DNA from 2 places in the Paraburkholderia sp. A1RI_3L genome. Region 1 is predicted to be linked to the other one. Evidence: predicted binding sites of a transcription regulator. Region 1 holds the regulator's gene; the other holds the start of a gene.
The links. Region 1 encodes HrcA, which represses chaperone genes, less so after heat shock. Its sites were predicted from a motif close to TTAGCACTCNNNNNNNNNGAGTGCTAA; they were not measured.
Positions count from the first base shown of each region.

Region 1 (7,703 bases):
ACAGCTCGACGCCATCGCGAAGCCGTTCGTCTACCGGCGCTATCTCGATTTCGGCGTGATTAGCGCCATTCGTGCACTGCATCTGCAGATTCGCCAGGAAGCGCAGCGGCGCGCCTCCATGCGACCCGAGAAGGCCGACGACATCAAGCTCGGGCGCGGCGGCATCCGCGAGATCGAATTCAGCGCCCAGGTGTTCCAGCTGATTCGCGGCGGCCAGGACGCGGATTTTCGCGTGCGTCCCACGCTGGCCGTGCTGCGGCACGCGACGGCGCGCGGTCTCATTGCGCCGTCGGTCTGCGCGGAACTGACGGAGGCCTACCGGTTCCTGCGGCGCCTCGAGCACCGGCTCCAGTACCGCAACGACGCGCAGACGCACGCCATGCCGGTGGACCCCGAGGAGCGCGCGGCACTCGCCACGACGATGGGCTTCGCCGACTACGCCGCCCTGATGGCCGCGCTCGACGCGCATCGCGAGAAGGTGGAGCGCCAGTTCGACCAGATCTTCGCCGACAAGGTGAACGGCCACGGCGGCTGTGCCGCGCCCGACGACGGCGCCGCCGCCTGGGTCTGGAGCAGCGCGCTCGCGGACGACAGCGCCGGCGAGGCGCTCGAGGCGCGCCTCGCGGACCTCGGTCTCGCCGAGCCCGCCGACCTGCTTGCGCGGCTGCGCGCCATCTGGCAGTCGCCGCGTTACCAGGGGTTGCCGGAGCACAGCCGCCAGCGCTTCGACAGCGTGGCCAAGCGCGCGCTGGACGCGGCGCGCACCATCGACCAGCCGGAGCGGCGCACCGCCACGCTCGCACGCTTCTTCGATTTGCTCGAAACGGTGGGCCGGCGCGGCGCCTATCTGGCACTGCTCTGCGAGTATCCGCATGCGCTCGAACGCGTGCTCTCCGTGCTCGGCGCGTCGCGCTGGGCGGCCGGCTACCTGATTCGCCACCCGCAATTGCTGGACGAACTGCTCGACGACGAGGCGATTGCGAGTCCCTTCGACTGGCCGGAATTCAAGCGCACGCTGCGCACGCGCCTTGCCGCCGCGGACGGCGCCGAGCAGCAGATGGACCTGCTGCGCCACGCCCACCAGGCCGAAGTGTTTCGCATTCTGTTGATCGACCTGGCGGGCAAGCTCTCGGTCGAGCACGTGAGCGACCGCCTCTCCGAACTCGCCGACGCCGTGCTCGACGTGACCATCGAAACGGTCTGGGCCCAGTTCGCGAAGCGCCATCGTGAGGTGCCGCGCTTTGCCGTGATCGCTTACGGCAAGCTAGGCGGCAAAGAACTCGGCTACGCGTCGGACCTCGACCTGATCTTCCTCTACGACGATCCCGACGAGGCCGCACCCGACATCTACACGGCCTTCACGCGCCGGCTCATCACGTGGCTCACCATGGCCACGGGCGCGGGCACGCTGTTCGATGTGGACCTGCGGCTGCGACCCAACGGCGAATCGGGCCTGCTCGTCACGGACCTCGATGCGTTTCGCCGTTACCAATTGCGCGAAGGCGACGCCGCCAATACGGCGTGGGTGTGGGAGCACCAGGCCCTGACGCGCGCACGTTTTTGCGCGGGCGACGAACAGATCGGCAGGGCTTTCGACGCGATCCGCCAGCAGGTGCTCACGATGCCGCGCGAGGCCGCACCGCTCGCGAAGGAAATCGTGGAGATGCGGCAGCGCGTGGAAGACGGACACCCGAACCGCAGCGAGCTGTTCGACCTGAAACACGACCGCGGCGGCATGGTCGACATCGAATTCCTCGTGCAGTACTGGGTGCTGTTGCACGCCGGGCGCGATCCCGAACTTGTGCGCAACACGGGCAACATCGCGCTGCTTCGCGAGGTGTCGCGGCTCGGCATCATGAGTGCCGACGAGGCCGAGACGGTGGGCGCCGCCTATCGCACCTACCGCAAGCTGCAGCATCGGCTGCGGCTAGACGGAATGGAGAAGGCGAGGGTGGAGCCGCAGCGTGTGGAGACCGAGCGCGCCGCAGTACTTGCGTTGTGGAAGCGGGTGTTCGGATGAAGGCCGGGCGCCGGCCTTCTTCTTCGGGCTATGGCGGTTACGCCGCCAGCATTTCCTTCGCGTGACGCCGCGTGGTGGCCGTGATTTCGAGTCCGCCCAACATGCGGGCCACTTCCTCGACGCGGCTTGCGCGGTCGAGCGGATTGACCGAACTCACCGTGCCGCCGTTGCCGTCGGCGGCCTTGGCAACCTGGAAATGGTGATCGCCGCGCGCGGCGACCTGCGGCAGGTGCGTGACGCAGAGCACCTGGCGGGCCCGGCCGAGCTGATGCAGCAACCGCCCGACCACTTCTGCCACGCCGCCGCCGATGCCGGTATCCACTTCGTCGAAGATCAGCGTGGGCGTGGGGCTTGCAGCGCTGGCGATCACGGCGAGCGCGAGGCTGATGCGCGCCAGTTCGCCGCCTGACGCCACCTTCGCGAGCGGCCGCAGCGGCACGCCCGCGTGACCGGCCACGCGAAATTCGACCTGTTCCAGCCCGTGTGCGCCGCCCTCCGCCAGCGGCACGAGGGCCACTTCGAAGCTGCCGCCTGCCATCGACAATTCCTGCATGCCGGTCGTCACGGCCGCGCCGAGCGCCTTGGCCGCCTTGGCGCGCGCCTTCGAAAGCTGCTTCGCTTCGGCGAGGTAGCCTTCTTTGGCCTTTGTCTCGGCGGCGCGCAGCGCGTCGAGGTCGGCGGCTGCGTCGAGTGCGGCGAGTTGCGCCTGGCGCGCTTCGTGTTCGTCGGGCAGCGTTTCGGGCTGCAGACGGAATTTGCGCGCCATGGAATGCAGCGCGTCGAGCCGCTTTTCCACCTGGGCGAGGCGGTCCGGGTCGAGTTCGAGCCGCTGGGCATAGTGGGTGAGCGAGTAGGCGGCTTCCTGCAGCTGGATCGCGGCGGGTTCGAGCGCCGCGAGCGCGTCGTTGAGCGCAGGATCGATCTCGGCGAGGTCGCGCACCTTCGAGACGATAGAGCCGAGCTGCGAAATCATCGCGTCGTCGGACTCCGAAAGCGCGGCGAGCGCACCCTGGACGCCCTCGATCAGATTGGCTGAATGCGAAAGCCGCCGGTGTTCGGCGTTGATCTCTTCCCATTCGCCGGGCTGCGGGGCAAGCTTGTCCAGCTCGGCGAGTTGCCAGGCGAGGCGCTCGCGTTCCAGTTGCAGTTCGCGGTCGCGCGTCTGGGCCGTTTCGACCGCATTCGATGCGTCGCGCCAGGTGCGCCAGGCGCGGCCTGTTGCGGCGGCCAGATCGGCGAGCCCGGAGTGCGTGTCGAACAGCTCGCGTTGCGCGTCGGGACGCATCAACAACTGGTGCGCGTGCTGACCGTGGATGTCCACGAGCATTTCGCCTACTTCACGCAGTTGCGTGAGCGTAGCCGGTGTGCCGTTGATGAAGGCGCGCGAGCGACCGCTGGCATCGACCACGCGGCGCAGCAGCACCGTGCCGCCCTCGCCTTCGTCGCCTTCGGCGGCAAACGCCTGGTCGTCGAGCCAGCGTGCGACGAGCGGGTGGGCGTCGAATTCGGCGGTGATGTCGGCGCGCGTTTCGCCGGTGCGCACGACGCTCGCGTCGGCGCGGGCGCCGAGCGTGAGCGCGAGCGCGTCGATGAGAATGGACTTGCCGGCGCCGGTCTCGCCCGAGAAAACCGTGAAGCCGCTGTTGAACTCGAGATCGAGCGCGGCGACGATGACGAAGTCGCGTATCGAAAGGTGGCGGAGCATGGTCTGGGTTCTGGCTTCTGCGTGTGGAGTCAGTACAGCGAGTTGTCCTCGAGCGACGGATGTTCGTTCCAGTGCAGCTTCTGGCGCAGCGTAGCGTAGTGGCTGTAGCCCACGGGATGCAGGATCGGCACCGTATGGCGCGAGCGGCGCACCTCGATGGTGTCGTTCAGTTGCAGCGCCGTGAACGACTGCATGTCGAAATTGACGTTGACGTCCCGGCCCGCGACGATCTGGATGCTCACTTTGCAGCTGTCGGGCAGCACGATAGGGCGGTTCGAGAGCGCGTGCGGCGCGATGGGCACGAGCACGATGCCCTGCAGCTGCGGATGCAGGATCGGCCCCGACGACGACAGCGCGTAGGCTGTCGAACCAGTCGGCGTGGCGACGATCAGGCCGTCTGAGCGCTGGTTGTACATGAAGCGGCCATCCACGTGTACGCGCAGTTCGGCCATGCCTGAAAAGCCGCTGCGGTTCACCACCACGTCGTTGAAGGCGATGGCGTGATAGATGGGATCGCCGTCGCGCGTGATGCGCGCCTCCAGCAGCGTGCGCTCCTCGCGCTCGAAGCTGCCGCAGAGCATTTGCGGCACGACTTCCTGCATGTCGGTGAGCGGAATGTCGGTAATGAAGCCGAGCCGCCCAATGTTGACGCCGATGAGCGGCGTGCGGTACGGCGCGAGCTGCCGTCCGATGCCGAGCATGGTGCCGTCGCCGCCGAGCACCACCGCCACGTCGGCGCGCGCGCCGATTTCCGCCGGGCGCAGTGCCGTATAGCCGGTTGCCCCGATATCCTGTGCCGTCTCGGCCTCGAACACCACGTCGAAACCCCGTTTCGCGATGCACGAGGCGAGCGCCGTCAGCGGCTCGGCAATGCCGGGCGTGTTGCTGCGCCCGACGAGCGCCACGGTCTTGAACTGGCTATTGATCTGCATGCCGGCATTACACCATAGTCAGGTCGCGAAAAGAACCGTGCGCAGCCGCCGCGACAGGGCCTGCAGCACGCGGTGTGACGGGGCCGCCGGGCCTTGCACGATTATCGCTAGAATGGTGATGTGTTGATGACAGGGCAAGAAGTCATGTCGATGTGGAGGCAATGCCTTTGGCCAAGCGTTGCGGGCGCTCTCAGAGCGAGCGCAACGCAGCCAGTGCACCCGCGGCAGGTGCGCGGACGTGCCGCAACGCCGGGCGTGCGCACGTGCGCCGGCTCCCGGGCGACATGGCGTTGAGCTAAAATTTCGCGTCATGCTAGATCCCCGCGCACAAACCCTCCTCAAAACGCTGATCGAGCGATACATCGCCGAGGGGCAGCCGGTCGGCTCGCGCACGTTGTCGCGGTTCTCTGGCCTCGAACTCAGCCCAGCGACCATTCGCAACGTGATGTCGGATCTCGAGGAGCTCGGCCTCGTCGCCAGCCCGCACACCTCCGCGGGCCGCATACCGACGCCGCGCGGCTACCGCCTGTTCGTGGACACCATGCTCACCGTAGAGCCAGCCGGAGACGAAGAAGCTGTCACGCGCGCGGTGAAAACCACCCTGAAGCCCGGCGAACCCCAAAAGGTGATTGCCGCCGCGGCGAGCGTGCTGTCGAATCTCTCGCAGTTCGCGGGCGTCATACTCACGCCGCGGCGCAGTCACGTCTTCAAGCAGGTGGAATTCATGCGCCTGTCCGACAAGCGCATCCTGCTCATCATCGTGACGCCGGAGGGTGACGTTCAGAACCGCATCATGGCTACGCAGCGGGACTTTTCGCCGTCCGAACTCATTGAAGCGTCCAATTACATCAACGCACACTTCGCGGGACTCTCGTTCGACGAGGTGCGCCGCCGGCTGCGCGAGGAAATCGACCAGTTGCGCGGCGACATGACGGCTCTCATGCATGCCGCGGTGACCGCGAGTACCGACGAAGTCGAACCCGGCGAAACCGTGGTGATTTCGGGTGAGCGCAACCTGCTCGAGGTGGCTGACCTCTCCTCGGACATGGCCCGTCTGCGCAAGCTTTTCGACGTATTCGACCAAAAGACCAGCCTCCTTCAGTTGCTCGACGTTTCCAGCCATGCGCAGGGCGTGCAGATTTTCATCGGCGGCGAATCCAATCTCGTCCCTATCGAGGAGATGAGCGTCGTGACCGCGCCGTATGAGGTGAACGGCAAGATCGTGGGCACGCTCGGCGTGATCGGTCCTACGCGCATGGCCTATAACCGCGTGATTCCGATCGTCGACATCACCGCCCGCCTGCTCTCCACCGCGCTCAGCCAGCAATAAGCGCATAGATCCCATCATCCGCGATGCCCGTGCGGCGCGCCATCGGCCGGATGGCGGGGTGTCCCCACAGGGGCCGCTGGCTATAATGAAAACTTTCCAACCGGATCTCCGCGCCACGCGGCAGACCTTCTCGCCTATGCGCTTCGATCTCGAGCGGCCTTCGCAGTCTGCCGCGTCTCATCGCGTTGCGGTGCTGCTCATCAACCTCGGCACCCCGGACGCGCCCACGCCGCGCGCCGTGCGTCGCTACCTCGCGCAGTTCCTCTCGGACCCGCGCGTGGTCGAGATTCCCGCGTTGGTCTGGCAGGTGATCCTGCGCGTGTTGATCCTGCCATTCCGGGGTTCGGCGTCTGCAAAGAAGTACGCTTCGGTGTGGATGCCGGAGGGCTCGCCGTTACGCGTTTTCACGGAGAAGCAGGTGGAGGGGCTGCGGCAACTGCTGCACGTCAACGACTATGCCGTGATCGTGGACTACGCGATGCGCTACGGCACGCCCGGCATTCCGGCTGTGCTGAACCAGCTCAAGCTCGCGGGCGTCGAACGGATTCTGCTGATGCCCATGTATCCGCAGTATTCGTCGTCCACCACTGCCACCGCCTTCGACGACGCATTCACCGCACTGCGCCGCATGCGCAACCAGCCGGAAATTCGCACGGTTCGTCATTACTGTGATCATCCGGCCTATATCAGCGCGCTTTCCGCGCAGATTCATCACTACTGGAACGCACACGGGCGGCCCGATTTCGCTGCTGGCGACCGGCTGGTGCTGAGCTTTCACGGTGTGCCGAAGCGCACCATGGACCTCGGCGACCCTTATCATGACCAATGCCAGCAGACCGCGAGCCTCCTGATGCATGCACTCGGTCTTCAGCCGGTGGAGTGCCTCGTCACGTTCCAGTCGCGATTTGGTCGGGCGGAATGGCTTCAGCCTTACACTGCTCCCACGCTGAAGGAGCTCGGTTCGGCCGGTGTGAAGCGGGTTGACGTGTTTTGCCCCGGCTTTACAGCTGACTGCCTGGAAACGATCGAAGAGATCGGCATCGAAGGGCGTGACGAGTTTCTCCACGCCGGCGGCAAGGCGTTTCACCGGATCCCTTGCCTCAACGCAGCGCCGGCATGGATTGCGGCGCTCGGCGAAATCGTGGCGCAAAACCTTCAGGGTTGGTCGGTGCAAGCCGCCGTACCGGCAGGCGTAGCGGCATGAGGCATGCTTTACCGGAAGTTCGGCCGGTGCCAGCCGTAGCCTCCTGCAATAGCGGCCATCGTTGCCGTGCGGCAGAACTTGAATTCCCCGTATGAAAGACAAGATTTCGACTGATCCGTCCGCTCGGACGCGTGTGGACAAGTGGCTGTGGGCTGCACGCTTCTTCAAGACGCGCTCGCTTGCCGCCGATGCCGTGGCGAAGGGCCGGGTGCGGATCGACGGTGCGCCGGTGAAGGCGTCGAAGGACGTCCGCGTCGGCGACCTGATCGACATCGACATCGAGCGGGTCGTCTGGCAGGTCGAGGTACGGGGAATTTGTGACGTCCGCGGGCCGGCCAGCGTGGCGCAAACGCTTTATGCGGAGACGGACGACGGCCGTGCGAGGCGCATGCAGGAACTGGAGCGGCGCAAAACGTTTCGCGAACCGGCCGCGGCGCTGCACGGCCGGCCTACGAAGCGGGACCGCCGGACTATCGACAAACTTTCAGGTGGGGATTGAAGAACGACTCGAT
Region 1 is NZ_JARCHA010000002.1:652,448-660,150, reverse strand. It holds gene glnE (bifunctional [glutamate--ammonia ligase]-adenylyl-L-tyrosine phosphorylase/[glutamate--ammonia-ligase] adenylyltransferase) at 1-2,020, shown strand, start outside; gene recN (DNA repair protein RecN) at 2,058-3,725, opposite strand; gene PXJ20_RS09080 (NAD kinase) at 3,755-4,657, opposite strand; gene hrcA (heat-inducible transcriptional repressor HrcA) at 4,968-5,987, shown strand; gene hemH (ferrochelatase) at 6,124-7,191, shown strand; gene PXJ20_RS09065 (RNA-binding S4 domain-containing protein) at 7,283-7,690, shown strand; gene PXJ20_RS09060 (hypothetical protein) at 7,662-7,703, opposite strand, start outside.

Region 2 (7,703 bases), on a different contig from region 1:
CGATTTGAAGCGGTTGCGGGGTGGGCTGCTGTGTGGGAGCGCCTCAACGTGAAGCGCTGCCGCGTGTGGCTACTGTCGCGTGTGGCATAAGGTCGCGAACGTGCCATGCCTACCCTCTGGTCTTGTTTCTATGACGAGCAGAGTCATCTTTGTGCGACTTCCCGCCGGCCGTGCGTGTGGGTCGGATCGCTTGGCCGCGCCTGCTGTAGCAGGCGGTCGCGCGGTCCGATGCCGTGTCCACCTCAGCAATTTCCCTAACGCTGGTGTGGACATATCGATGGTAAGAAGTTCGCGATGCCGGGTTTTTGTCGCAGGTCAAAACAGCCGTCTCATGCGGCGCGCATGTCAGACGTCTTGCCCGGCTGGCTGAACGCTGTCGTTGCGCAGGAGCGTGGAGAAGGCGCCGTCGCGCGCGAGCAGGGTTTGCGCGGCGCCCTGTTCGACGATGCGCCCTTCGTCCAGCACGATCACCTCGTCCACCAGCCCGGCGAGCGCAGACAGCCGGTGCGTGATGAGCAGCACCGTGCGGCCTTCCATGAGCTGCATGATCGAGCGCAGCAAATCGGCTTCGGTAGCCGTGTCGAGGCCTTCCGTGGGTTCGTCGAGAATCAGGATGGGCGCGTCGCGCAGCAGGCCGCGCGCGACCGCAAGGCGCCGCGCCTGGCCGCCGGACAAGCGGGTGCCCGCCTCGCCGATCTCGGTGTCGAGCCCCTGCGGCAAGCTCTGGATGAAGTCGTGCAACTGGGCCGCCCGACAGGCGGCTTCGAGCGCGGCTTCGTCGGCGTCGGGCCGGGCGAGCAGCAGGTTTTCGCGGATCGTCGCGTTGAAGAGATAGGTGTCCTGCGCGACGACGGCGATGCGTGCGCGCAGATCCGTGGCAGCGGCCTCGCGCAGCTCGACGCCGCCCAACGTAATGCTGCCTTGCTGGTAGTCCCAGAAGCGCAACAGCAGGTTCGCGATGCTGGTCTTGCCCGCGCCGCTGCCGCCCACGATGGCGAGCCGCCGTCCCGCGGGCAGATCGAACGACACGTCGTGGAGCACGGCGTGATCCGCGTCGGGATAGCGCATGCCGACGTGGCTGAATCGCAGGTCGTTGCTCGCGGCGAGCGGCGTGGCGGTTTCGGGGTCGTGCACGGCGGGTTGCGCGTCGACGAGCGCGAAGATGCGCCGCGCGGCGGCGAGGCTTTCGCCAAGCATCTGCATGGCGAGCGGCAGCGGAACCACCGCCTCGAAACTGGCGAGCACGAAGAGCGCGAGCATCGCGAGGTCGGCCGGCGGCAGTGTGCCTGCGCTGACGCGCGGAATGGCAATCAAGAGCGCGCCCCACATCGCAAGCGACGCCGCTGCGGAGAGGGCCGCCTGTGCGATGGCCTTGATGTCGTTGAGCTTCACCTGCGTATCGAGCAGGGCGCCGGAGAGCTGCTCGATACGTTGTGCGTGACCTTCTGCCGCACCGTACACGCGTAGCTCGGCGAGTCCCTGGAGGTCGTCGACGATGGCGTCCTGCAACTGCGCGCGTTGGGCGATGCCTGTCGCGGCCGGGCCGCTCGCACGCCGATAGACCAGCGCCGGCAGCACGACGCCCGCGAGGGCGAGGAAGACGAGTGTGACGAACGCCACTGCCACGTCGAATGCCGCCATCGTCGCGACGATCAAAAGGGCGCCGAGCGCGCCTGTTGCCATCGGCAGGATCACGCGCAGGTAGACGTGGTTCAGGCTTTCGATGTCGGCGTGGATGCGCGTGAGCAGATCGGCGCCGCGCGTGTGTTGCAGACACGCCGGCGCGAGCGGTTCGATGCGCTCGTAGAACCAGACGCGCAGCTTCGCGAGCAGACGGAAGGTGGCTTCGTGCGTGACGAGCCGTTCGATGTAGCGGCCGCCCGTGCGCACGATGGCGCAGGCGCGAATGAGGGCAGCGGGCGTGAAGTAGTCGAAGACGATGTGATTGATGCCGGCGAGCGCCATCGAAGCGATGAACCAGCCGGAAATCGCCATGAGCGCGACGTTGCCGATCAGCGTGACGAACGACACGGCGATGCCGGCCGCCATCCATTTCCAGTACGGACGGAAAAGCGTGACGAGGCGCGCGAGATCGGCGCGGGCGGTGTTGCTCGCATTGTCGACGTCGCTGCTGTTGGTGCTGTTTGTGACGTGCATGCGCGGGGCCATCGTATTGGGTGTTTTCGTCGTCATGGCTTCACCCCGCGGCAGGATGCGGCGTTGCGGCCGATGTACGGCCAGTTCTGTCAACGCCAGCGCCGATCAACTTGCGGTACAGCCCGTCCTCGCCGATCAACGCCTCGTGCGTCCCGCTTTGCGCGACCTTGCCGCCGTCCAGCACCACGATGTGGTCCGCCAGTCGCGCGGTGGCGGGCCGGTGCGCCACGAGCAGCACCGTGCGGCCACGCGCGAGCCGGCGCAGGGCTTCGTGAATGTGCGCCTGCGTTGCGGAATCCAGATGGGCCGTGGGTTCGTCGAGCAGCAGTACGGGCGCGTCCTTGAGGAAGGCGCGTGCCAGCGCGAGGCGCTGGATCTGCCCGCCGGAAAGGCCCGCGCCGCGTTCGCCGAGCGGCGTGTCGTAGCCGTTCGGGAGCGCCATGATGAAGTCGTCGGCGCCTGCCTGTTGCGCGGCGGCGCGCACGGCGTCGAACGATGCAGCGGGATTTGCGATCTGGATGTTGTCGCGCACGCTGCCGAGGAACACGTGCGCGCGTTGCGGCACCCACGCGACCTGTGCGAGCCAGCTTGCCGGATCGACCTCGGCGAGCGACTGTCCGTTGACGCGGATGCTGCCTTGCTGGTTCGCCACGAAGCCGAGCAGCAGGTTCAGCACCGTGCTCTTGCCTGCCCCGCTCGGGCCGACGAGCGCCGTGATGCGTCCGGGTTCGAGCGCGAAGCTCACGCGGTCCAGCGCCGGCTGGTTCGCGTCATAGGCGAAGGAGACCGCGTCGAATGCGATGCCGTACTGCTGCGCGGCGGCGAGCGGCGTGCGTGCAGCGTGAGTTTGCGGCTGCGGCGTATCGAGAATGGCCGCGATGTGCTCGACGGCGCCGATCGCTTCCATGCGCGCGTGATAGTGCGTGCCGAGCGTACGCAGCGGCAGATAGAACTCGGGCGCGAGCAGCAGAACGAGGAACGCCGGCTGGAAATGCACCTTGCCGTACAGCAGGTTGAAACCGATCAGCACGGCCACCATCGCGATGCTCACCGTCGACAGAAATTCCAGCACAACCGCGGAGAGGAACGCGATGCGCAGCACCTGCATCGTGCTCTGCCGATACGTTTCCGAGAGGCGGGCCACCACTTGCGCTTCGCGCCGGCTCGCGTTGAAGAGCTTGAGCGTGGTGAGGCCCTGAAGCGTGTCGAGAAACCGTGCGGCGAGGCGCGTCAACTGATGCCATTGGCGCTGGTTCATTTCGACCGAACGCTTGCCCACCAGAATCATGAACACGGGAATCAGCGGCGCGGTGAGCGTGAGAACGAGCCCGGAGACCCAGTCGATGGGAAACACGACCACGAGAATCGCGATGGGCAGCATCGACGTGAGCGCGCGATTGGGCAGCCAGCGGGCGTAATAGCCCTCGAGCGCGTCGATGCCGGTGACCGCGCGGCTTGCGAGCGCGCCCGTTGCTTCGCCCTTGAGCCACGCCGGGCCGAGCGCGTGAATCTTGCGCACGAGTTCGGCGCGCAGTTCGCCGCGTACCCTGGCGGCGGCGCGCAAGGCGAGGCGCTCCGAAGCCAGCGTGAACGCGAAGCGTGCCGCGAACACGGGCAACATGGCGGCGAGCGCAATCCACACGTCGGCGAGCGCGGCGCCTTGGACCACGACAGCGTTGACTGTCCATGCAAGCAGCGCGGACGACACGATCACGAGCAAACCGGCGGCAAGGCCGGCGGCCACGGCGAGACGAAGGCCGCCGCGCGCGGAGCCGGTGCGGCGCGCGAGCCAGGCATCTAGAGTCTTGTTCAGGTGCGGTGAGGCGGGCGTCATAGAGAAGCGGGAAGAGCGCGCCGGGCGGCGAAGGGTGCGCGGTCCGGCATGCGGTGGGGTGATGGTGCTTTTTTTAACCCGAACCCCGTTCTGAAGCGTGATTTAGGTCAAGCGGCCTTCAGTTCGCGCTTGCAAGGCGTCGGCGCAGAGGCGGACGCAGATTCTATCGTCGCCGGGTCGCCATTTCCGGGTTGTGATGATTTGTCGCAGAAAGGCGGGAGGCCGGCGCGAAGGCGCAAAAAAGCCCGCTGCCTGTTCGGGGCAGCGGGCCTGGAGAGGGAGCGATGGAAGGGCGGCAACCGCGGATGGCCGCGGCCGCCGTCACGTCCAGTTACGCGTATTCGGCCAGCGCGGTGCGCATCTTCTTCATCGCGCTTGCTTCGATCTGACGGATGCGCTCGGCCGACACGCCGAACTCGTCCGCAAGCTCGTGCAGCGTGGAGCCGCCCGAGCCGTCGTCGGCCACGTTGAGCCAGCGCGCTTCGATGATGCGGCGGCTGCGTGCATCGAGCGCTTCGAGCGCGCTCGCAATGCCGTCCGTCTGCAGGCGATCGTGCTGCTTCGCGGCGATGACCGCGGTCGGCTCGCTATGCGAATCCGCCAGCCAGGCGATAGGCGCGTACGATTCCTCGCCGTCTTCCACCTGGCCTTCCAGCGCGACGTCGCCACCGGAGAGGCGCGTTTCCATCTCGACCACTTCCTCGCGCTTCACGTTCAGTTCCTGCGCGAGGCCTTCGATCTCTTCCGGCGTGAACGCCTGCACGCCCTGCTTGTGGCTGCGCAGGTTGAAGAACAGCTTGCGCTGCGCCTTGGTGGTGGCGACCTTCACCATCCGCCAGTTGCGCAGGATGTACTCGTGGATCTCGGCCTTGATCCAGTGGATGGCGTACGAGACGAGCCGCACGTTCTGCTCCGGATCGAACCGCTTGACCGCCTTCATCAGGCCGATGTTGCCTTCCTGGATCAGGTCGGCATGCGGCAGCCCGTAGCCGAGGTAATTACGTGCGATGGACACCACGAGGCGCAGGTGCGACAGCACCAGCTTGCGTGCGGCGTCGAGGTTGTTGTGCTGACGGTAGTCGGTGGCAAACTGACGCTCTTCCTGGGGCGTCAGCATGGGAATCCGGTTCACCGCCTGAATGTAGGCGTCGATGTTGCCCAGCTGGCCGGGCAGAAGCGTGAACTGCGCGAGCGCCAGCGAACCTGCCGGAGCGGCCTTGGCCGACGACGGGCTCAGAGTACTCGGAAGGGTCATTGCGTTGCTCACGGATGGGAACTCCTCTGGGGTTCTTGCAAAGTCAGACTTCGACTGTACGGTGCATGTTAGCACTCTGGTTTACCGAGTGCTAATTCTTGGATAGATTCCAGGGCCGGAGGTTCCCGGAATGCTATCGAAATTCGTCTTTTAATAGTGTGACGCCCCGTGGGCAGAATTGTCAGGCCGCGCGTAGAATTCTCGCGGAAGCCAGCAGCGCCGCAAAAAGCGGTCGATTTTTCCGGAATTTGAAGGAGTTATTTGCTGCGAAGAGCGATGAGGGACAGGTTCGGTTTTTGCTAATCTGCTGGCCTATGTTGGGACGATCGCTCGTCGATCAAGATCAAAATCCGACTAACAGGGTGTTCGATGATCAGAGAAAACTGGGCGTGGCGCGGCCGGGTCGCACAGGCAGCGCTGGCGGCGGCGCTGGTGGGTCTGTCCGGCAGCGCGGCGGCGGACCAATTCGGTATCCAGGTGACGGGCGCGGTGGCCGATCACCATGTCCGCAAGCTGGATCTGGGGTTTGTCTGGGATCCGAACATCACGTGGTGGGAAATCGGCGGCTGGCACTTCACGGTGCTGGGCGAGGCTCACGCGGCGTGGTGGCATACCGACGAAGGCAACGTGCACAACAACATCGGCGAGTTCGGTGTGGGGCCGGTGCTCCGGTTCGTGAAGAGTTCGGGCTGGGTGCGGCCGTTCGTGGAAGCCGGCGTCGGCGTGCGGCTGCTCACCAGTCCCACGATCTCGACCTCCTATACGCTTTCCACGGCCTTCCAGTTCGCCGACATGGTGGGCGTAGGGGCGCAGTTCGGCAACCATCAGCAGTACCAGGCCGGCTATCGCTTCCAGCATGTATCGAACGCCGGTATCAAAGAGCCCAATCCTGGTATAAATTTCAGCCAGCTATACCTGCAGTACAACTTCTGAATCGTGGCTGCTCTCGCGGCGGCCGGCCGATGCATAAGGGGCGCAAGCGATGGCGGCAAAAGTGATCGAGGCGATTCGCGCGCTGGAGCGCGACCGCTTTCGCGCGATGGTGGACGGTGACGGACCGTTGCTCAGCGCGCTGCTTTCGGACAACGTGATCTACGTTCACACGAACGGCAAGCGCGAAACGAAGCAGCAGTTCATCGACGCGATCACGGCCGGCCGCCGCCGCTATCGCCAGATCGAAATCCAGTCGCAGGACGTGCTGCCGGTGGGTCGCGAGACCTGCGTGGTCAGCGGCCGCGCGCTTATCGAAATGGAAGCGAACAACGGCGCGCTGCTGTTTCCCATCGCGTACACGGCGATCCAGGTGCAGGAGGATGGCCACTGGCGTCTCGTTGCCTGGCAGGCGACGCGCTGCGCGATCGAATGACGGCGCCGTTGCGGCGCCGCTTCTCCTTTTCCTCTCTCAAGCCGCTGCGCGCCGGTCGACGTCCGGCCACGCGGCACGGTTGACGGCGCTTACCACGGCGTCGGCCACGGCGGTCGCGGCATCCTCGGCAACGCCTACGCCGTGGCGTACCGCCTGTGCACCCACGCGGCAGCCCACGAACACGGCTGTCCGGCCGTCGGCGGTGCGTGCCGTTTCGTGAGACGTGATTTCTACGGCTTCGCCCGATGCGCCGGCCATCGCCCGAACAATGGCCTGGGCGTGAGCTTCGAGCGCGTTCGCGTCGTGCGGGGCCGCCGAGTCCGCGGCTGAAGCAGCCATCGGCGCAATGGGCGCAAGCGGCACCGCGAGATCGCGCTCGTTCCAGCGCAGCTTGCCGGCGCTGATGCGGCGCGCCGGGCCCTGCGTCTCGAAGTATTCGCGCGTGAAGAGCACACAGATCGACTCACCGGACATCTCCGCGCCCGACGAATCCGTGGCCGCCTGCACCGCGTGGCTGAACTCGATCTGCACGCGGCGCGGCGGCGTGAAACCCATGCCGCGCTCCAGCAGCCAGGTGGCGCCGCCCTTGCCCGACTGGCTGTTCACGCGGATCACCGCGTCGTAGCTGCGGCCCAGGTCGGCGGGATCGATGGGCAGGTATGGCACTTCCCACACGGCGTCCGGACGCTGCTGGGCGAAGCCCTTGCGAATGGCGTCCTGATGCGAGCCGGAAAACGCCGTGAACACGAGATCGCCGGCATACGGGTGGCGCGGGTGGACCGGGATCTGGTTGCAGCGCTCCACGACGCGGCGCACCGCGTCGATGTCCGAGAAATCGAGGCCCGGGTCAATGCCTTGCGTGTAGAGGTTCATGGCCAGCGTGACGAGATCCACGTTCCCCGTGCGCTCGCCGTTGCCGAAGAGGCAGCCTTCGATGCGATCCGCGCCCGCCATCAGCGCCAGTTCCGCGGCCGCCACCGCCGTGCCGCGATCGTTGTGGGGATGCACGGAGAGCACGATGCTGTCACGGTAGGCGAGGTTGCGGTCCATCCATTCGATCTGGTCCGCGAACACGTTGGGCGTGGCCGCTT
Region 2 is NZ_JARCHA010000001.1:902,625-910,327, forward strand. It holds gene cydC (thiol reductant ABC exporter subunit CydC) at 346-2,193, opposite strand; gene cydD (thiol reductant ABC exporter subunit CydD) at 2,198-3,991, opposite strand; gene rpoH (RNA polymerase sigma factor RpoH) at 4,323-5,258, opposite strand; gene PXJ20_RS04265 (acyloxyacyl hydrolase) at 5,616-6,179, shown strand; gene PXJ20_RS04270 (nuclear transport factor 2 family protein) at 6,229-6,612, shown strand; gene leuA (2-isopropylmalate synthase) at 6,649-7,703, opposite strand, start outside.
Region 2: the regulator HrcA is predicted to act here: its motif matches at 5,315-5,341, upstream of rpoH (RNA polymerase sigma factor RpoH).